2 regions of the Pseudobutyrivibrio sp. AR14 genome follow, and region 2 is predicted to be linked to the other one. Evidence: predicted binding sites of a transcription regulator. Region 2 holds the regulator's gene; the other holds the start of a gene.
The links. Region 2 encodes HrcA, which represses chaperone genes, less so after heat shock. Its sites were predicted from a motif close to TGTTAGCACTCNNNNNNNNNGAGTGCTAACA; they were not measured.
Positions count from the first base shown of each region.

Region 1: BLP50_RS01110 (co-chaperone GroES) is a predicted target of HrcA. The motif match lies at 1,443-1,473, and genes of this name have one in related genera.

Region 1 is NZ_FMUY01000001.1:237,670-244,029, forward strand. Features, by position in the region: gene BLP50_RS01100 (CPBP family intramembrane glutamic endopeptidase) at 33-587, shown strand; gene BLP50_RS01105 (DUF308 domain-containing protein) at 597-1,319, shown strand; gene BLP50_RS01110 (co-chaperone GroES) at 1,510-1,794, shown strand; gene groL (chaperonin GroEL) at 1,821-3,455, shown strand; gene BLP50_RS01120 (DegV family protein) at 3,718-4,590, shown strand; gene BLP50_RS01125 (adenylosuccinate synthase) at 4,631-5,905, shown strand; gene BLP50_RS01130 (DUF4340 domain-containing protein) at 6,097-6,360, shown strand, end outside.
Region 2 is NZ_FMUY01000002.1:216,140-222,499, reverse strand. Features, by position in the region: gene dnaK (molecular chaperone DnaK) at 1-1,417, opposite strand, end outside; gene grpE (nucleotide exchange factor GrpE) at 1,502-2,089, opposite strand; gene hrcA (heat-inducible transcriptional repressor HrcA) at 2,132-3,178, opposite strand; gene BLP50_RS02780 (sensor domain-containing diguanylate cyclase) at 3,455-4,909, shown strand; gene BLP50_RS02775 (cellulose binding domain-containing protein) at 4,970-5,794, opposite strand; gene lepA (translation elongation factor 4) at 6,001-6,360, shown strand, end outside.

The sequences.
Region 1 (6,360 bases), on a different contig from region 2:
ACTTCCTAGTTTATCAGGTGGGCGTTTCTTTTTTGATTCAGATCTTTGGTGCTAGAATTGGAAAAGTGACTTGTTTGCTGATTGCAGGACTAGTATGTATTATACCTATTTATGGCTTATACAAGAGATATCCTAAATTAATTCCTGAGGATAATTTGGATAGGAAGACTTTGTTTTCCTATGTGATTTGGGTAGTTGGTGTAGTGGCATTTTCAATAGTACTTAACATTCTATTAACCCATTCATCACTTATTAATTCATCTGAGGGATTTAAGAGAGCAAGTGCCACATTAACTGATGGAAGCATACTTATTAAGCTGCTCTGTAGTGGAATAGTAATTCCCATTTTAGAAGAGCTTTTAATCAGAGGAATAGTAGTTGGACAGCTTTATTTATGGATTGGAAGATGGCCTGCTATTGTCATATCTTCAATTTGTTTTGGTATTCTCCACAATAATATAGTACAATTTATTTATGCAATAGCGATTGGCTTTGTGTTGAGTATTATGTATACCAAGCATAAAAGACTTTCTCTTTGTATCATTGCTCACGGATTAATTAATATTATCGTGATTTTATTCAGTTAGGAGGGACCTATGTCTAATTACGAAGAAACTAAACCAGCAAAAGGCGGAGTTATAGCTAATATTTTCGCCGCACTAGCATTTTTAGCATTAGGTATTTGCCTACTTGTTTTGAATGCTGACTCAGTTAGCGATATGATTTATTCATTTGCTTCAATTGCTGTTGGGGCATGTTTTATCTGCTTTGGCGCATATTACATGATTAAATACTTTTTCAAGCAGGAATATAAAAGCATCTGCAATTATGGTTTTACCATGGGCGTTATTTTAGCAATTATTGGTTCTGGATTTTTATTCCTTTCCAATGTTGTTGTAGTATTCCTTGATTTTATTATTATTTTTGCAGGAGCATTGCTTGGAACAATTATGCTTCAGCAGTCATTTGCGCTATTTTACATGAGAAAGGCCACATGGTTCTTAAGCTTTCTCTTTGGAGCATGCTCTATAGCTGCTAGTATTTACTTTGGATTCTTTGAAAAAATAGTATTTTTCTCAGGAAATCTGATTCCTTGCCTTTATTTCATTATTATTGGCGGATTATCACTTCTTTCAATGTTGCTTATGGTTATTGGTATTCATGGTCATAAGAAGGAGGCTAATGTTAAGCCAGCCAAACATACTGAAGAAGTATCTGCTCCAGAGGATAGTATATTTGAGGACGAACCATCATTTGAAACTCCAGTTGTAGAAAAGGTTGAATTGGAGCCTGGTTCAGATGATTTGTTTGATGAATAATATATATTCATGAGAAAAATAGAGTAAAAAAGAGAAAAAACGAGAAAAAAGTAGGATTCTGTAGAAAATAGCTAAAGCTTTTTACTTGCAACTATTAATACAGAATCCTATTATACTTTTTGTGGTTAGCACTCGAAACATTAGAGTGCTAACAGATGAAAAAGATTATTATTTTAGGAGGTAATATAAAATGAAGTTAGTTCCATTAACAGATCGCGTTGTATTAAAGCAGTGCGAGGCAGAGGAGACAACTAAGTCTGGAATTATTCTTGCTTCAGCAGCACAGGAAAAGCCACAGGAGGCTCTTGTTATCGCTGTAGGTCCTGGTGGGGTCGTAGACGGTAAGGAAATTACTATGCAGGTTAAAGAAGGTCAGAAGGTTATTTATTCAAAATATGCTGGCACAGAGGTTAAGCTTGAGGGCGAGGAGTACATTATTGTTCGCCAGAATGATATTCTTGCAGTAGTTGAATAATTAATATAGAAGAGAGGTAGATTGAGATGGCAAAAGAGATTAAGTACGGCGCAGAGGCAAGACAGGCTCTTGAAGCTGGCGTTGATAAATTAGCAAACACAGTTAGAGTTACTATTGGACCAAAGGGACGTAATGTTGTTCTTGCAAAGTCTTATGGTGCTCCACTTATTACAAATGATGGTGTTACAATTGCAAAGGATGTTGAGCTTGATGATGCATTCGAGAACATGGGAGCTCAGCTTGTAAAGGAAGTTGCTACAAAGACTAATGATGTGGCAGGTGACGGTACTACTACGGCTACAGTTTTAGCACAGGCTATGGTTAAGGAAGGTATGAAGAACCTTGCTGCAGGTGCTAACCCAATCGTTCTTAGAAAGGGTATGAAGAAGGCAGTTGATTGTGCTACAGAGGCAATTCTTGCTATGTCAAAGGCAGTAGATGGCAAGGAGCAGATCGCTAGAGTTGCAGCTATTTCTGCAGGCGATGATGAAGTTGGTCAGATGGTTGCTGATGCAATGGAGAAGGTTTCTAACGATGGTGTTATCACAATCGAAGAGTCTAAGACAATGCAGACAGAGCTTGACCTTGTAGAAGGTATGCAGTTTGATAGAGGTTATATCTCAGCATATATGTGCACAGATATGGATAAGATGGAAGCTAATCTTGATGATCCATATATTCTTATTACAGATAAGAAGATTTCTAATATTCAGGAGCTTCTTCCAGTTCTTGAGCAGATTGTACAGTCTGGTGCTAGACTTCTTATCATTGCTGAGGATATCGAGGGTGAGGCCCTTACAACTCTTATCCTTAACAAGCTCCGTGGTACATTCAATGTAGTAGCTGTTAAGGCACCAGGTTATGGTGATAGACGTAAGGAGATGCTTCAGGATATCGCTATTCTTACAGGTGGTCAGGTTATTTCTGAGGAAGTTGGTCTTGAGCTTAAGGATACTACACTTGAGCAGCTTGGCCGTGCTAAGTCAGTTAAGGTTAATAAGGAAAACACAGTTATCGTTGATGGTGTAGGCGATAAGGCTGCAATCGAGGCTCGTGTAGCTCAGATCCGTGGTCAGATTGATGAGACTACATCAGAGTTTGATAAGGAAAAGCTTCAGGAGAGACTTGCTAAGCTCGCTGGTGGTGTTGCAGTTATTCGTGTAGGTGCTGCTACTGAGACAGAGATGAAGGAAGCTAAGCTTCGTATGGAGGATGCTTTAAATGCTACACGTGCAGCTGTAGAAGAAGGCGTTATCTCTGGTGGTGGTTCTGCTTATATTCATGTTCAGAAGAAGGTTGCAGAGCTTGCTGATACACTTACAGGTGATGAGAAGACAGGTGCTAATGTAATTGTTAAGGCACTTGAGGCTCCACTTTTCTACATCGCAGCTAATGCTGGTCTTGAAGGCTCAGTTATCATTAACAAGGTTCGTGAGTCAGAAGACGGAATCGGATTCGACGCTTATAATGAGGAGTATGTAAACATGGTTAAGGCTGGTATCCTTGATCCAGTTAAGGTTACACGTACAGCTCTTCAGAATGCAGCTTCTGTTGCATCAACACTTCTTACAACAGAGTCTGTTGTTGCTGACATCAAAGATCCTGCTGCTGACGCAGCTGCAGCCGCAGCCGCTGGTGCAGGAATGGGTGGCATGTATTAAAATCGAATAGGTAGTCATGCTAGCAATAAAAGTAGCTCCTTTCAAAGTTTTTTGAAAGGAGCTACTTTTTTGCTGACTACCTATTCGATTTTAATACATGCCAATAAAACATCATAGTGGCTAAAGCCTCTAGTTTACGTAGTTTCCAATACCACCAAAAAACTTCTTTTTATTGGTGTTAAAGGTTTAAATTAGTTTTCAACTATGTTAATATAATCGTCGGTGCTTTTATTTTAATAGCCAATTTTAATAGAGGTGATTTATGAGCAAAGTAGCAATACTTACAGATAGCAATAGTGGCATTACTCAGGCTGAGTCCAAAGAACTCGGCGTTTTTGTTGAGCCAATGCCTTTTTATATTGATGGTGAATTATATTACGAAGATATTGATTTGACTCAGGACGAGTTTTACCAGAAACTTACTCAGGGCGGAGAGATTAAGACTTCCATGCCTATTACCGGCAATCTCATGGATACTTGGGAGAAGATCCTTGAGGACTATGATGAGCTTGTTTATATTCCTATGTCATCAGGTCTTTCTTCATCTTGCGCTACAGCTAAGATGCTTGCAGATGATTATGATGGCAGAGTTGTTGTAGTTGATAATCAGCGTATTTCAGTTACTCAGAAGATGTCTGCATTAGAAGCTAAGAAGCTTGCAGATATGGGTAAGAGTGCTCAGGAGATTTGCGATGCACTTATGGAGATTAAATCCTTATCAACTATTTATATTACTGTAGATACACTTGAATATTTGAAAAAGGGTGGCAGACTTACTCCTGCAGTGGCTGCTATCGGTTCGTTACTTAAGATTAAGCCAGTTCTTTCTATCTATGGAGAGAAGCTTGATAAATATGCTATGGCCCGCACTGTTAAGGCTGCTAAGCAGACTATGATTGAGGCCTTGAAAAAGGACATGGTAGATGTTCTTAAGACTGACAATTTTGATGAGGTGCAGATTTCTATAGCCCATACTCAAAATGAAGAGGCAGCCATAGCTTTTAGAGAAGAACTTCTCAAAGAATTCCCTGTTAAGGATATTTGGATTGATCCGTTATCATTATCAGTTTCATGTCATATTGGACCAGGCGCTCTTGCTTGTACAATTACTAAGAAGCTGATTGATATAGATTAGTGATTATTTTTAATCATAGGCATTTTCTAGGAGGATAATTATGGTAAAAGCGGTTGTAGGTGCCAATTGGGGCGACGAAGGAAAAGGTAAGATTACTGACATGATGGCTGCAGATGCAGACATTATTGTACGTTTTCAGGGAGGAGCCAACGCAGGACATACTATTAAGAATCATTATGGTAAGTTTGCTCTTCATACATTACCTTCAGGTGTGTTTTATAATCACACCACAAGCATCATTGGCAATGGTGTAGCTCTTAATATTCCTATTCTTATTAAGGAAATTAATTCTATCGTTGAGAAAGGTGTTCCAGCACCAAAGATTTTAGTTTCTGATAGAGCTCAGATCGTTATGCCATATCACATCCTTTTTGATCAGTATGAGGAAGAGCGATTAGGAAAGGCTTCATTTGGTTCAACAAAGAGCGGTATCGCTCCATTCTACTCAGATAAATACGCTAAAATCGGTTACCAGGTTCAGGAACTTTTTGATGAGGATCTTCTTAAGGAAAAAGTTCTCCGTACATGTGACCAGAAGAATGTTCTTTTAGAGCATTTATATCACAAGCCACTTCTTACTCCAGAAGAGCTTCTTGATACTTTACATGAGTATAGAGATATGATTGCACCTTATGTATGCGATACTTCTGCTTATCTTTGGAATGCAATCAAAGAGAACAAGACAATCCTTCTTGAGGGACAGCTTGGTACTCTTAAGGATCCAGATCATGGTATTTATCCTATGGTTACATCTTCATCTACACTTGCTCCTTATGGATGCATTGGTGCAGGTATCCCAGCTCAGGAGCTTAAGCAGGTAGTTACTGTATGTAAGGCATATTCTTCAGCAGTTGGTGCTGGTGCATTCGTTTCTGAAATTTTCGGTGATGAGGCAGATGAACTTAGACGTCGCGGTGGTGATGGCGGTGAGTTCGGTGCTACAACAGGTCGTCCTCGTCGTATGGGATGGTTTGACTGTGTCGCTTCTAAATATGGATGTAGAATGCAGGGTACAACAGATGTAGCATTTACAGTGGTTGATGTTCTTGGTTACCTTGATGAGATTCCAGTTTGTGTAGGTTACGAGATTGATGGAGAAGTTACAACAGACTTCCCTGTTACATCTAAGCTCGAGAAGGCTAAGCCAGTACTTAAGACACTCCCAGGATGGAAATGCGATATTAGCGGTATCAAAAAGTATGAGGATCTTCCTGAGAACTGCCGTAAATATATCGAGTTTATTGAAAAAGAGATTGGATTCCCTATCACAATGGTTTCTAATGGACCAGGTAGAGATGATATCATCTATAGATAATTTAAATATTTTGCCCTGTGGGATTTACCTGCGGGGCTTTTATTATTAGCAGATTGGCAAATTTAAAAGTTTTGTGAAACATTTCGTAAATGACATGAAATAACATAGCTTTTAGTTATAATCATTTTAGTTATTAATTAATTTTACCAGTTTATGTCAGTTGCTATTGTTTTATACATTGGGAGAGTATGATGCTTAAGAACAAAGAAAAAATCTTAAAAATATCTTTATTAACAGTTGGTGTTTTGCTAATTGTTTTATTTGGAATATTTATTTTTAAAAAGACTCACACAGAAAATGATATGGATGACAAACAGCCTGTTTCCACTGACGAGACAGAAGAGGTTCTTGAAGATGTAGAATTTCCACACGCTGCAGAGCTTGATCAGGCTAGTGAGATTACTGATGATGGAGAACAAATTTTATACCTTCCTAAGGATGAAATCTATGAGTTT
Region 2 (6,360 bases):
TGATGTGCTGCTCCTTACCTGTACCTAAATCCTTAGCAGATACGTTTACAATACCGTTAGCATCAATATCAAATGTAACCTCGATCTGTGGTACACCTCTCATTGCTGGTGGGATACCATCGAGTCTGAACTGTCCAAGTGACTTGTTGTCCTTAGCGAACTGTCTCTCACCTTGTACTACGTTAATATCAACTGCTGTCTGGTTATCAGCTGCTGTAGAGAATACCTGGCTCTTCTTTGTAGGAATTGTTGTATTTCTCTCAATAAGACGAGTTGCAATACCACCCATTGTCTCAATTGAAAGTGAAAGTGGTGTTACATCAAGAAGAAGGATATCGCCTGCACCAGCATCGCCAGCGAGCTTACCACCCTGGATAGAAGCACCGATAGCTACGCACTCATCTGGGTTAAGTGTCTTGCTTGGCTCATGACCTGTAAGAGCCTTTACCTTATCCTGAACTGCTGGGATTCTTGTAGAACCACCAACAAGAAGTACCTTTGAAAGCTCTGAAGCGTTAAGACCTGCATCCTTAAGTGCCTGATTAACAGGACCTGCTGTAGCCTCTACTAAATCGTGTGTTAACTCATCAAACTTAGCACGTGTAAGGTTCATATCAAAGTGCTTTGGACCCTCTGCTGTAGCTGTGATGAATGGAAGGTTGATGTTTGTAGTTGTAGCAGATGAAAGCTCCTTCTTAGCCTTCTCAGCTGCTTCCTTAAGTCTCTGAAGAGCCATCTTATCTGTTGAAAGATCTACACCTTCAGCTGCCTTAAACTCAGCAAGCATCCAATCTGTAATCTTCTGATCGAAATCATCACCACCAAGTCTGTTGTTACCAGCTGTAGCAAGAACTTCGATAACTCCATCACCAATCTCTATGATAGATACATCAAATGTACCACCACCAAGGTCATATACCATAATCTTCTGCTCCTGCTCATTATCAAGACCATAAGCAAGTGCAGCTGCTGTAGGCTCGTTGATGATACGCTTTACATCAAGACCTGCAATCTTACCAGCGTCCTTTGTAGCCTGACGCTGAGCATCGTTAAAGTAAGCAGGAACTGTAATAACAGCCTCTGTAACCTTTTCATTTAAGTAGCTCTCAGCATCGCTCTTAAGCTTCTGAAGAATCATAGCTGAAATCTGCTGTGGGCTATACTTCTTATCATCGATGATACGGCCATTGTCTGTACCCATATCTCTCTTGATAGAAGAAATTGTCTTCTCAGCGTTTGTAACTGCCTGACGCTTTGCAGGCTCACCAACAAGTCTCTCACCTGTCTTTGTAAATGCAACGATAGATGGTGTTGTTCTAGCGCCCTCTGTATTTGCGATAACAGTTGGCTTACCACCTTCCATAACAGCAACGCAGCTGTTAGTTGTTCCTAAATCGATACCAATAATCTTTCCCATGATTTATATCCTCCTACTTAATAAATCTTACTAATTAAGTCTTTCTTAATTTGATTGTCGATTTGCTCGACTTATAAAATCATTTTAGTTCGCAACCTTAACCATTGAATGACGGACTACAGTGTCGTTATACATGTAACCCTTCTGGAATTCCTCCACTACGATGTTCTCGCCAACTTCCTCATCCTCAACGTGCATTACTGCATTGTGGAAGTCTGGATTGAATTCCTGACCTACAGCCTCGATTGGCTTTACACCAACCTCTTCAAGTGTTGTAAGTAATTGCTTGTATATCATAAGCATTCCATCTGCAAATGGATCTGCCCCTTCCTCAACTGTAGCAAGACCTCTTTCGAAATTGTCTACTACAGGGAGAATCTTTTCTACGATGCTCTTTGCACCTGTTGCAAACATCTGAGACTTCTCAATTTCAGTTCTACGTCTGAAATTTTCAAACTCAGCCATCTGACGCATTACCTTGTCATTAAGCTGCTCAATCTGCTCGTCTCTCTTATCTTTTTTCTTTTCTTTTTTCTTTAAGCTTTTTTTTGAATCCTTATCATCCTTAGCTTCGGCTTCTTGTGCCTCTGCTTCAGGAGCGGCTTCTTCGGTCATCTCTTCAGCATTTTCCACAGCTTCTTTAACTGCTTCTTCTGTAGAGAACTCTTCCATTTTTTCTTTATTCTCTGCCACTATTATTTCTCCTTATATCTATCATGTATCTTTGCCTTCTTTTTTCAGGAGCTTATCAAGCTGCCCCTTAAGGCTCTTTATATTATCAACAACATTCTCATAATCCATTCGCTTAGGACCTACGATACCAATAGTACCCTTAACACCATCACCAAGCTCATATGTTGCTGTAACAATCGAACAGTCCTTCATAGTGGAAATTGGGCTCTCATCACCGATGTATACTTGGATGCCTGTCTCCTCATCAGATGACTTATCAGTAAGGAGCTCAATCAAAGACTGTTTTTCTTCAAATGTATCAAGAAGTTCTGATGCCTTCTTAGAATCAGATAACTCTGGGTACTTAAAAATATTGGTAGCACCAGAAGTATATACCTGCAAATCCTCATCCTGAGTAATTGTCTCAGCTACTGTATCAAGAACCTGAGAGATAATCTCATCGTGAATACCAGCCTGTTCCTTAAGCTTAGAAATAACTGCCAAATTAATTTGGTCAATTGAAAGTCCATTTAGATTAGTATTTAAAAGCATATTAAGCTTAAGTAATGTCTCATTATCAAGTGGCTTGTCCACATTAATGATTTTGTTCTTAACTATGTTGCCATCCATGACAACTACTGAAAGCAATTGATTCTCATCAACAGCTGAAAGCTGGATAAACTTTAATCTATTTGAAATAACTGATGGAGCAGAAACCAATGTAGCATACTGAGTGTTTGTAGCTAGTACCTTTGCCACATTCTTAAGGAGTGTCTCCATTTTCTCCTCTCGCTCTATCATCCATTCCTTCATATCTGAAACTTCCTTATCTTTTGAAGCAATCAGATTGTTAACATAGAATCTGTAGCCCTTATCAGAAGGAATACGACCTGCGGAAGTATGAGGCTGAACTATATAACCTAAATCCTCTAAATCCGACATCTCATTTCTAATAGTAGCGGAACTGAGATTCAAATCAGTATATTTTGAAATGGTACGGGAACCAACCGGCTCACCCGTCTCCAGATAGTTTTTGATAATTGCATTTAAAATCTTAACTTTTCTCTCATCAAGCTCTGTATCAGCCATACATTCACCTCACTTCAAGAAGAAATTAGTAATCAATAATTTAAATACTTTTCTTGTTAGCACTCATCTCAATGGAGTGCTAATCATTTTCTGATGTTAATTTACACCTACATAAAAGGTTTGTCAACCGACTTTAGACTTTTTTTATAAATCCTTTATTTCTTTAATATAAAAGGATTTTTCATTACCCCATTTCACAATAATGGCACATTTTTTTATTAATATTTATTGTAGTGATTTGCCGATGACCATTAACCAGCGCAAAAGGATTGTTTTATGGAATCAGGTGTTTACACTCAGTTAAAAACAATGGTTAATAGCTTCACTCTTCCGGGAGCCGTCTTCTCAGTGGAAAAAAACACAGATGGCTCTTGTGGTGATGTGCGCTTTTTTGCAATCAATGAAGCCTTCAAAAGGGGCTATTACGACATGTTTATAGCAGCAAATGATTGTAATAATAAAACTATAACCTATGATGAAATCCACACTCTAATCGAAGGACAACCATATACTACCAACCTTCCAAAAGAACCTAATTTTGAAGAAATCTGCTTTCGAGCAGCATGGAAAGGCGAGCATATTCACACATATGTAGATACCAGAAAACTGTACGGTTATTGGACCGAGGATATCTTGCTCCCTGTAGAATGTTCTCATCCAGATAATATTTCTTACTGTCTGTTTCTTTATACACTAAACAAAGATTTAGACGCTGGAAAATATGCTGCAGTATCACCTGACGTTTCAAGCTTTGTATTAAAAACTTGCTTAGAGCTTAGAGATGAGACCGAATTCTATTCAAGTATGAATAAAGTCACTAATGACTTAAGAGAATATACCGATTCTTTTGCCGCATGTATTTTAACTATAGATAAGGAACAGAAATCCCGGGAAATCATCAGTGAATCTATGCGAGAAAAAATGGATAACACCATTAAAGAGCTTTTCTCTTCTACTCCTTTTAAAATGTTTCTCACTTGGGAAGCTGCTCTATCTGAAACTAACATTATTATCGTTAAGGATGAACATGATATGGCTGTCCTTGAAAAAAAGGCGCCTGATTGGGTAAAACATATGCGTGAAAACGATGTTCACACCCTTGCTCTTGTACCTTTCATACATCAGGGAGAAATTATTGGCTACCTGTATTTAACTGATTTCAACAGTGATAATGTAGTAAAAATCAAAGAAGCTATAGAACTGGTTTCTTTCTTCCTTACTGCAGAAATTGCTAATCATATATTTATGGAAAAGCTTGAATATCTTAGCAACGTAGATATTTTAACTGGAGTCTTAAACAGAAACTGCATGAACATAAATGTGGATGAACTTTCTCTAAAACTAAAGCTCAACCCACAGCCATTTAGCGTGGCATTCTGTGACCTTAATGGCCTTAAGAATATTAATGATGAACAGGGTCACGGTTCAGGTGATAAATTACTAAAAGAGGCTGCTATTTTATTGAAGGAAGTGTTTGTAGGCGATCAAATATATCGCGCTGGAGGTGACGAGTTTACTATCATCTCTCTTCATAGTACCCAGGAAGAATTTGAAGCAAAAATCAATTTACTACGAGAGAAAGCCTGTAATCCAGATTGGTTATATTTTGCTATCGGTACATATTATGATGCAAAAGGAGGCAGTCTTAGAAAGGCTATGCATTATGCAGATGAGCGCATGTATAAAGATAAAAAGGAATTCTATGATAAATTTCCAGATAGGAAACGTTGAATTTCAGTCAAAAAAATAAACGCGTAGGAAACATCCTACGCGCTTTATTTTGGCTTATTACTATTCTAATGTGTAATCTATTGAATCGCCAAAGTTTCCATTGATATTAAATCCAAACTGGACTGAATCTCCTGGGCAAATAGATTTATTCCAATCACATGGCGTAAAGATATAATAGTCATCTTCCTCTACCATGTTTGCACTCCAGAAACAGTCTATTTTAAAGTCACCTTTTTTAACCTTAACTTTCCAGCCTTCTGATGTATTATTAGATTCATTAGTAATAACAACATTTGCAGAACCGCCATTGCTCCACTTATTCACATCGCATTTGATAGTGTTGCCCTTTTCTTCTGAGGCAGCCTGACTTACTGGAGTATCTTCTGTTTCCTCTACATTCTCGTCCACATTCTCTTCATCTGTAGCAATAAATCTATAGGAATCAATTTCTAAATCAGCTCTACCACATGAAAAAATAAGGTCATAGTAATATCTATCTCTTGGATATTGAATTTCATATGTCTTTGTTACAAATTCGCCATCAGTAGGCTCAAGGAGGATATACATGAAGCTAGGGCCTCCTTCACGATAGATGCGAGCTGTTAAAGATGTAGGAGTTTTTGCTCTATAGGTGAGTTCAAAGCTCTTATACCCTCTATCAAGGCAATAGTAATCAGAAAATGTGTCATTCGGCTTCATGGCAAGATAAGTTGTATCATCCTCTGTTTTCACCTGACAATCATATAGATAATGTGCATCCTCAGCTTCTGTAGTACTGTAAGCATCGTAATTTTTCTCAGCACGTACTGTAATTGGCGCAGCTAATGTAAAAATCATACATATTGCCAGCCCTGCACACATAATGTGCGATAATCTCTTTTTCATTATTCCATAACCTCCAACAATTTATTTCGTACTTATTGCACGTCCAGAGTTGAATGTAACAATTCCGGAATATATTCGCTATTGAATTCTTGCTATCCGCTTTTCAATTCTTGTTATGCCTATCTTACTTGAGAATATCATTTTAAAATTGTTATTTTTCTAATCCTTTGGTAAGATAAATTCAGTATTTTTTATAGAGGTAATTTATGGATCAGAGTAAAATAAGAAATTTTTGTATTGTAGCACATATCGATCACGGTAAATCTACTCTTGCTGATCGTATTATACAGATGACAGGAACTTTGACAGATCGTGAGATGCAGGCGCAGGTTCTTGATAATATGGATCTTGAACGTGAGCGTGGTATCACAATCAAGTCCCAGGCTGTTCGTATTATATACAAGGCTGATGACGGTCAGGAGTACATCTTCAATCTTATCGACACTCCAGGACATGTAGATTTTAATTATGAAGTTTCTCGCTCCCTTGCAGCATGCGATGGGGCTATTCTTGTTGTTGATGCAGCACAGGGAATCGAGGCACAGACTCTTGCCAATGTTTATTTG